Regions from separate parts of the Vibrio sp. QJM3NY_39 genome, predicted to be linked through region 1. Evidence: predicted binding sites of a transcription regulator. Region 1 holds the regulator's gene; the other holds the start of a gene.
The links. Region 1 encodes PurR, which represses purine synthesis genes. Its sites were predicted from a motif close to TNANGNAAACGTTTNCNTNA; they were not measured.
Positions count from the first base shown of each region.

Region 2: pckA (phosphoenolpyruvate carboxykinase (ATP)) is a predicted target of PurR. The motif match lies at 2,910-2,929, and genes of this name have one in related genera.

Region 1 covers NZ_CM173505.1:1,199,723-1,204,505, reverse strand. The annotation lists gene elyC (envelope biogenesis factor ElyC) at 1-76, shown strand, start outside; gene torR (two-component system response regulator TorR) at 338-1,051, opposite strand; gene torD (molecular chaperone TorD) at 1,336-1,983, shown strand; gene purR (HTH-type transcriptional repressor PurR) at 2,300-3,304, shown strand; cyclic di-GMP riboswitch class I at 3,475-3,560, shown strand; gene AC3CHU_RS05495 (TfoX/Sxy family DNA transformation protein) at 3,688-4,278, shown strand; gene AC3CHU_RS05490 (TVP38/TMEM64 family protein) at 4,414-4,783, shown strand, end outside.
Region 2 covers NZ_CM173505.1:3,468,279-3,473,061, forward strand. The annotation lists gene gspD (type II secretion system secretin GspD) at 1-210, opposite strand, end outside; gene gspC (type II secretion system protein GspC) at 252-1,148, opposite strand; gene hslR (ribosome-associated heat shock protein Hsp15) at 1,466-1,852, shown strand; gene hslO (Hsp33 family molecular chaperone HslO) at 1,871-2,764, shown strand; gene pckA (phosphoenolpyruvate carboxykinase (ATP)) at 3,102-4,727, shown strand.

The DNA of each region.
Region 1 (4,783 bases):
AGAACCCATTGTTGTTCCTGAAACATCTCGCTTAGTTGAAGATGACGGTGGTATTTCTGCGGCGCAGCCTCAATAAGCTCAGCCGAATCAGTAAACTGAATTTTATCAGTAGACATAATCTTACCTGTAGACATAATCTTACCTGTAGACATAGCCTTACCTGTAGACATAGCCTGATCTGTAGACTCGGCCAGATAGGCAAGACTGATTAACCAAGTAATTTGCAGGTTTCCAGTTCATAAACAGTAAAAGCTAAGTAATAAAAAAGCCGAGACATCAATGATGTCTCGGCTTTTACGTTTAAATATCGTTGTTGATTGGTCACTCCCGAAGGAAATCAATCACCAGCGAACATGTAACCTTCACCGTGAACCGTTACAAAAATTTGTGGATTCTTAGGGTCAAACTCCATCTTCGCACGCATACGACGGATTAACACGTCGATAGTTCGATCGTTTGGAGCATCCACTCGGTGGCTGATCATATTCAGAATGCGTTCACGACTTAATACCTGGTTAGGGTAAGAAGAAAGCGCTACCAACAGTTCATATTCAGCTTTAGTCAGTTTTACCGGCTCGCCGTTTTTGCTTAGCGCACGACGAGGGATATCAAACGTCCACTCACCAAAACGAACCACAGATTCGTCTTCAGTCTCTTCAACCTTACCTGCTGCTGTTTTACGAGCGGCAGAAATGCGCCAAAGTAGGTTTTTAACTCGAACCAATAACTCGCGAAGTTCGAAGGGTTTAGTAACGTAATCGTCAGCGCCCATTTCAAGGCCAACGATTTTGTCGATGCTATCCGTGCGTCCAGTAACTAAAATAATTCCAATGTCTGATTGACTGCGTAATTCGCGAGTTAGCATCAATCCATCTTCGCCTGGTAAGTTGATGTCCAGCATAATGAGGTCAACGTTATTATCTTCTAACACGTTTCTCATTTGAGCGCCGCTTTCTGCTTCGCTTACTGTGTAACCTTCGTTCTGGAAGTATCCGACCAGTTTACTGCGGGTTACCACATCATCTTCTACGACTAATACGTGATAGCTCATCTACACCACTTTTCTTATTTAATAGTTTCAGTGACTATTCTATTCATAACTCGTAACAATTCTAGTGGTACACAAGATAAAAGCCAGAAACATGGATCTTTTTTGATACAAGACAATCTTAAACCTTGCTATTTATCGTCCATCGCAATTCAATATAGGCATTACTACTAACGAGTAACTTTGCGTTTCGCAAATAACCTTGTTATTCAGCCTTGGTGTGCTTTGCACAAGTAACTTCAAGATGCATATAAGTAACACCACAAGACTAAATCAGGATCTAAGAAATGAAAGATACGAAAGCGTTCAACGAGCAAAGAGCAGAAATATACTGGTGGCTATCAAGCTTATTCGCTAAAGAGCTCACTCAAGAAGAACTCGATCACTACCACTCTGTTGAAATTCGTTCTTTCCTAACTGGTTTAGGCGAAAATGAAACACTAAAACCGGCGATCGATAGCCTAGTGGATGCGCTAAACCGCCTACAAACGCGTGAGGATGCTCAACTAGAATTGTCTGCTGACTTCTGTGACTTATTCTTAAAAACAGATAAGCATGGCGCACTTCCTTACGCTTCTATGTATATCGGTGAGACTGGCCTTTTGAATGATAAGCCAGCAAAAGATATGGAAGAGATCATGGCCAAGCACAACTTAGTGGTGAACCAAGACCTAAAAGAACCAGCTGACCACATCGCTATCGAACTCGACTTCCTTGGCAACTTGATCATCCGTTCTAATGAAACGGAGCTTGAAGAAGAGCTAGAAAAATCCTTCGCTGTTCAACAGCAATTTATCGAGCAACAACTTCTTACTTGGGTACCAAAGTTCAACGTTAAATGTCATGACGTTGACGAATTCGGTTTCTACGCATCAGTCTCATCTCTGCTACTTGCATTCTGCAAATTGGACACCCAATACCTTGCTGGTGAATAAGCTGATTGGATGACTCGTTAAATAAATTCAGAAGAATGTGACAATTCACCCGGATTTCCGGGTGAATTTTATTGCGAGTAATTTCTAGTCAGTCTAAAATTGTGACCGCAAACGATAAAATATGAAACATTCACGAAATGCTATGCTTATTATAGTTTTGAGCATTTCGGTGTTAAGACAAGCCGCTCAATAGCGGTTTTTTGTTTTTTAGCACTTTAGTACCCAAAGAGCCCTACAAATTTAAGCTCTTAGTTAGGTAGCTTAACGGCTACTTCATTCCGTACTTTGGGAAAGTAGCTTCTAATAGGATAAAACCATGGCCACTATAAAAGATGTCGCTCGCTTAGCAGGCGTATCAACAACAACCGTTTCTCACGTAATCAACAAAACTCGCTTTGTTGCAGAAGCGACTCAAGAAAAAGTAAACAAAGCCGTAGACGAACTAAACTACGCGCCGAGTGCTGTTGCTCGTAGCTTAAAATGTAATACAACGCGCACTATCGGCATGCTAGTGACTCAATCAACCAACCTATTCTTCTCTGAAGTTATCGATGGTGTTGAGAGTTACTGTTACCGTCAAGGTTACACTTTGATCTTGTGTAACACTGGCGGTATCTATGAGAAGCAGCGCGACTACATTCGAATGCTTGCAGAGAAACGTGTAGATGGCATCTTGGTTATGTGTTCAGACCTAACTGAAGAATTAAGAGAGATGTTAGACCGTCACGCTGATATCCCTAAAGTTGTCATGGATTGGGGCCCTGAGACCTCTCAAGCCGATAAGATCATTGATAACTCTGAAGAAGGTGGCTATCTGGCAACCAAGTACCTTATTGAACGCGGTCATTCTAAGATTGCTTGCTTAAGTGGCCACTTAGACAAAGCAGCATGTGTAGAACGTATTGCAGGTTACAAACGTGCGTTGGGTGAAGCCAAAATAGCTACTGATGAGCGTCTAATCATTGAAGGCAACTTTGAGTGTGATACCGCTGTGATTGCTGCTGATCAAATTATTAAAATGGAAGATCGCCCTACAGCCGTATTCTGTTTTAACGACACCATGGCACTTGGCCTAATGAGTCGCTTACAACAACAAGGTATTCGTATCCCTGAAGATATTTCAGTGATTGGTTACGATAACATCGAGTTAGCTGAATACTTCTCTCCACCATTGACCACGGTTCACCAACCGAAGCGTCGTGTTGGTAAGAATGCATTCGAAATTTTGTTAGAACGCATCAAAGACAAAGACCATGAAAAACGTGTATTCGAAATGCACCCTGAAATTGTTGAGCGAAGCACAGTTAAAACGTTAAATTAATTGATAAATTCAGTTTAGTTTAATCAAGCGCACCTTTAGGTGCGCTTTTTTTATCAACAACATCAATGAACCTGGTATCATACTGGAAAGATCATTAATTGAAGCAGTATCACATTTTGAAATAACAAGTGTGAGCCTCATTCAACAAAAACTTTATTCTATTCAATCAGTCACGCACAGGGCAAATCACTTGAAAGAGTGAGACGCAAAGCTTCCGGCCTAAACCACTCGTTGGTATGGTAGCGGGGTTACCGATGGCAAAATGCAGTAACTACTAATAATTTAGTAATTTACGGCTAATTGACAATTTAATTGCAACATTTTGCTAATCTCTCGGACCTGCTTATTTGGTGGCGTAGTTCAAATACACCGAGATAAATAACATGGATAAACCGATACTAAAGGATTCAATGAAATTATTTGAATCCCTAGGAAAAATAAAATCACGCTCGATGTTTGGTGGCTTCGGTCTTTTTGCTGATGACACTATGTTTGCTCTGGTTGTAAATGACCAGCTGCACATACGAGCAGACAAATGCACAACGAAACAGTTCGAACAACAAGGGTTTCAACCGTACGTCTACAAAAAACGTGGTTTCCCTGTCGTTACTAAATATTTCGCTTTACCCGAAGGCCTGTGGCAAGACCAAGAGAAAATCTTGCAGCTTGCAACAACGTCTCTGGGTTTTGCTAAAGAAGAAAAAGCTGAGCAATCTTCAGCTAAGCCTACTCGACTCAAAGATCTGCCCAACCTTCGACTCGCCACTGAGCGTATGTTGAAAAAAGCAGGGATCGATTCCGTAGAGCGTTTATATGAATCTGGCTCTGTAAACGCATTTAACGCCATCAAAGAATCACATGCGTCTTCTGTCAGTATTGAACTACTTTGGGCGCTAGAAGGCGCGATCAATGGCACACATTGGTCTGTTATACCGCAGCAGCGTCGTGAAGAGCTTATCAATCGCGTCAATTAACATTGTAAGTGAAAAACTATATACATAACTAAGCCGCATTTACTGCGGCTTTTTTTATATCTGCTGAAAGTTAATCTATGCTTTGCCTGTCTATCTATACTAATGGTATACATTGAAAATTTAGAGGAAGTATCAATGAGTAAGAAAATGATATTGGGTATTGTGTTGGTCGTAACCATCGTCTTGTTAGGCGTCAATTTCGGCCAATACCTAACGCTTGAAAATGCCAAGGCCCAACAAGCCGTTTTAAATGACTACATTGATAGCAACTTCATTGCTGCCGCTGCTATCTATTTTGTCGCGTATGTAATGATTACTGCTTTCTCAATTCCTGGTGCTGCTGTTGTGACCCTGTTAGGGGCTGCGCTATTTGGTTTCTGGAATAGTTTGCTGCTGGTCTCTTTCGCCAGTGCCATTGGTGCAACCCTCGCGTTTTTAAGTAGCCGTTATCTGTTACGTGACTGGATCCAAACTAAATTTGGTGACAAATTAGCAACGATTAACA
Region 2 (4,783 bases), 1.3 Mb from region 1:
ATTGAGTACGTCGTAGCTGCGTACATCGATTTTTCCGCGCACCGAAGGGTCAACGATGATCGTCTTCTCTAGGTTACGACCAACAATATTAATAAACTCTTGAATATCAGTGCCTTTAAAGCTGGCACTAAAATCACTCGCGATGGCTGCGGGTGTGCAGATTAAGCTTCCAGCCAATAACCATGCACTTTTCTTAAACCAATGCTTCACGTACTTCTCCTACACTTTCGTCCTTCGTTAGACGCAAAGTTTTAAAATTCAATAAACACTTCATGTTGTTGACCATCTCTCTCGACCACCAGATTTAGCTCTGTCAGTTCTGAGATGGAACGGAATATGTTGCCCATAGCAGCAGGGTCTGTCAGGTCTTGTCCATTTAACTGAGTGGCAATATCTCCGTTTTGGAGCCCAACAGAGTTAAAAAGTTCTGAATCTTTGCCAGGGCTCACACGATAACCAATCACTTTATCGTCGCGCTTCACCTGAGACAGTCGAACATATTGGAAGATTTGTTGCGGATCTTTCATTATCTTCGCTTTAATTTCATCAAGCTTTTCTTCTGCAGAAGCGGGGTTGTTGCCACGCACAGAAGAAGAGGCGCGAGGTGGCGCGGGTTCTGAAACAGCCAGACGCTTGTACTCAATGCCTTCAAGCATCAAGGTTTCATCTCGACCTGAGTTATCAATAATCACGCGATCGACTAATACCGCTTTTAACTTCGCTCGCGTACCTTCGATCTCTTCATTAATTCCGTAGGTTGCTTGTGTGCCGCGATTCGCAATCACAGCTAAGCTTAATTTGGGATTAGAGCTGGCGACCGCACCCACCAAAACCAGATTCAATCGTGTCTTTGGTGCGTCTTGGATAACTTGTTGCTCAACCACAGCAGGCGTGGTTGGGTTATAGGCACCAAAAAGGTTGCTCTGCTGCAAAGAAGAGATATCAAGAGTCGATTGAGGAGCAGAAGACGATGAAGCGGTTGCTTTCCAAGGCACGACGGTTTGCTCGGCAGGTTCGATAAACCATGCAAGCTGTCCTAAAATCCATGCGGAAGCTGCGATTAACACACAACAAAGAACAAGGCTCAGTTTCTGCTGGAGTAAAAATCCATTCTCTAAAAATCGGCTCAGCACCGGAGAGTTATCCATGCGAAGTTTGAGCTCTAAAAAGTTCACGTTCCCTAACCCTTTCTATAACGAATAAAGCTGTAACCTACTAAACTATCAGCTTTTTTGTTCATAAATTCTGTTCCAGCTTATTAAAAGCATAAGATCCTGAACTATATCATAGCAAATCTATAAATCGGCATTACCTGACCTATTTTGTAATCTTCCTTGAAAAAAAAGCCTGTCGCCTCCACATAAGCTTCTACTAAATGTGATAAGCGTCATCAAATAAAATAAGTTGCATACTGTGAATAACAGTTAAACCACATTCATTTCTAACTGAAAAGGCACTGTCCTATATGAAAACGACTAATGAAGCTGTCAGACTCGATAAATGGTTGTGGGCAGCACGCTTTTATAAGACTCGCTCAATTGCTCGCAACATGGTCGATGGTGGCAAAGTCCACTATAATGGTCAGCGCAGCAAACCCAGCAAAATCGTAGAACTTGGTGCAGTGATTACTCTGCGCCAAGGTAATGAAGAAAAGACGGTCACCATAGAGAAAATATCCGCACACCGTGGCGGGGCGCCAGTCGCTCAAACCCTCTATGAAGAAACCACCGAAAGCTTGGCAAAAAGAGAAGAATTTGCACAACAACGCAAGCTAAATGCTCATAGCCCAGCACCAGAACGTCGTCCAGATAAAAAGCAACGTCGTGACATCATCAAGTTCAAGACTCAATAAGCTAGAAGGAATAGCCAAATGGCAGACCCAATGTCTACAAGTAATGTTTTAAATCGCTACCTATTTGAAGACCTATCAGTACGTGGTGAATTGGTACAGATGAACGAAGCGTACCAACAGATTATTTCTAGCAAGGAATACCCAGCGCCAGTACAAAAGCTGTTGGGTGAGCTACTGGTTTCAACGACGCTACTAACGGCGACCCTAAAGTTTGAAGGCTCTATCACGATGCAACTGCAAGGTGATGGCCCAGTATCTCTCGCTGTTATTAATGGCGATAACGATCAGAAGATTCGTGGTGTTGCACGCTTTGACGGTGATATTGCTGACGACGCTGGCCTGCACGACCTTATAGGTAAAGGCCACCTAGTGATCACTATCGATCCTAAAAAAGGTGAGCGTTACCAAGGTATCGTTGGTCTTGAAGGCGAAACACTTGCTGACGTTCTTGAAGGTTACTTTGCTAACTCAGAACAGCTTAAGACTCGTCTGTGGCTACGTACGGGTGAACATGAAGGCAAAGCACACGCTGCAGGTATGTTACTGCAGGTTATGCCAGACGGCACCGGCACGCCAGATGACTTCGAGCACCTGGAGCAGTTAACTGACACGGTTAAAAACGAAGAGCTATTCTCTCTAGAAGCGAATGATTTGTTATACCGCCTATATAACCAAGAGAAGGTTCAGGTATTTACCCCTCAACCTGTCGAGTTCTTCTGTGGTTGCTCTCGTGAACGCAGTGGTGCCGCTATCATTACCGTTGCTCAAGAGGAGATCTACGACATCCTGAGTACGGAAGGTAGTGTTGCTCTTCACTGTGATTACTGTGGCACAAACTACTCGTTCGATAAGGGCGACGTTGATGCACTGTACGCAGAAGCAGCAGATAAAGGCGACAATACGGTTCATTAATTTACAGCGTACCAAAAACACGTAATTTACCCCAAAAAGGTCAGCACTAAGCTGGCCTTTTTTGTGATCAAAATAGCGCAAACTCCGTAACATCTCGTAATAAAATCACCGCTTAATTTTAATCAATTAATAATGTTCTCGCCCCTAGCGCAAAGGTTTGCGTACAGGATAGACTAGTTAGGCCAATATGTGACGAGACGCTTAAAACCCCAAGATTAATATGGATACTTTTTGAGCTGTATCCCTGTTTCCCCAGAGTCTCGTTGCTAGCATGGTGAGCAGATAACAATAAAAAATTAATACAAAATCCCTACAAAATATCCTACAAGGAGCACCTATGACCGTTATGGAACATACTAAGGCTGCACAAATTGATCTAACTAAGCACGGACTGACTGGCGTTACTGAAGTTCTTCGTAATCCTAGCTACGAGCAGTTATTCGTTGAAGAGACACTGCCAGGTTTGGAAGGCTACGAAAAAGGCGTAGTAACGGAACTAGGCTCTGTTGCGGTTGACACTGGTATCTTTACTGGCCGCTCACCAAAAGATAAGTACATTGTTAAAGATGACACTACGCGCGATACCATGTGGTGGTCAGATCAAGGCAAAAATGACAACAAACCGATTACAACTGAAGTTTGGAGTGAGCTGAAAGAGCTTGTGACAACTCAGCTATCTGGCAAGCGCCTGTTTGTCATCGACGGTTATTGTGGTGCTAACCCAGATACGCGTTTAAGTGTGCGTATTATCACTGAAGTAGCGTGGCAAGCGCACTTCGTTAAGAACATGTTCATTCGTCCAACTGACGAAGAGCTAGCAACGTTCGAACCTGATTTCGTGGTAATGAACGGTGCTAAAACAACTAACCCTAACTGGGAGAAGCAGGGTCTAAACTCTGAAAACTTCGTTGCTTTCAACCTAACAGAACGCGTTCAAATCATCGGTGGTACTTGGTACGGCGGTGAGATGAAGAAAGGCATGTTCGCAATGATGAACTACCTGCTTCCTCTGCAAGGCATTGCTTCAATGCACTGTAGTGCAAACGTTGGCGAGAAAGGCGATGTAGCCATCTTCTTCGGCCTGTCTGGTACAGGTAAAACAACCCTATCAACCGATCCTAAGCGTGAGCTAATCGGTGATGATGAGCACGGTTGGGATGACGATGGTATCTTCAACTTCGAAGGTGGTTGTTACGCGAAGACTATTCGTCTATCTAAAGAAGCAGAACCAGAAATCTACAATGCAATCCGTCGCGATGCACTGCTAGAAAACGTAACGGTTCGTGGTGATGGTTCTATCGATTTCGATGACGGTTCAAAAACAGAAAACACTCGTGTTTCTTACCCGATTCACCATATCGACAACATTGTTAAGCCAGTATCAAAAGCAGGTCACGCTCAAAAAGTTATCTTCCTAACAGCGGATGCGTTTGGTGTGCTACCACCAGTATCTAAGCTGACTCCGGAGCAAACTAAGTACCACTTCCTATCTGGCTTCACAGCTAAGCTAGCAGGTACAGAGCGCGGTATTACTGAACCAACACCAACGTTCTCTGCGGCATTTGGTGCAGCATTCTTAACTCTTCACCCAACTCAGTACGCTGAAGTGCTTGTGAAGCGTATGGAAGCAGCTGGCGCTGAAGCTTACCTAGTGAACACAGGTTGGAATGGCACAGGTAAACGTATCTCAATCCAAGATACTCGTGGCATCATCGACGCTATCCTAGATGGCTCAATCGACCAAGCTGAAACTAAGGTTATCCCTATGTTTAACCTAGAAGTACCGCTAGCGTTGCACGATGTTGACCCAGCGATTCTTGACCCACGTGATACTTACACTGACCCACTACAATGGGAAAGCAAAGCGAAAGATCTAGCAGAGCGCTTCATCAACAACTTTGATAAGTACACAGACAATGCTGAAGGTAAGTCACTGGTTGCGGCAGGCCCTCAACTAGACTAACCCAACATCTGCTCGGGCCAAGCCAAAAGCGAACGCCCAATTTAAAGTGATATTTT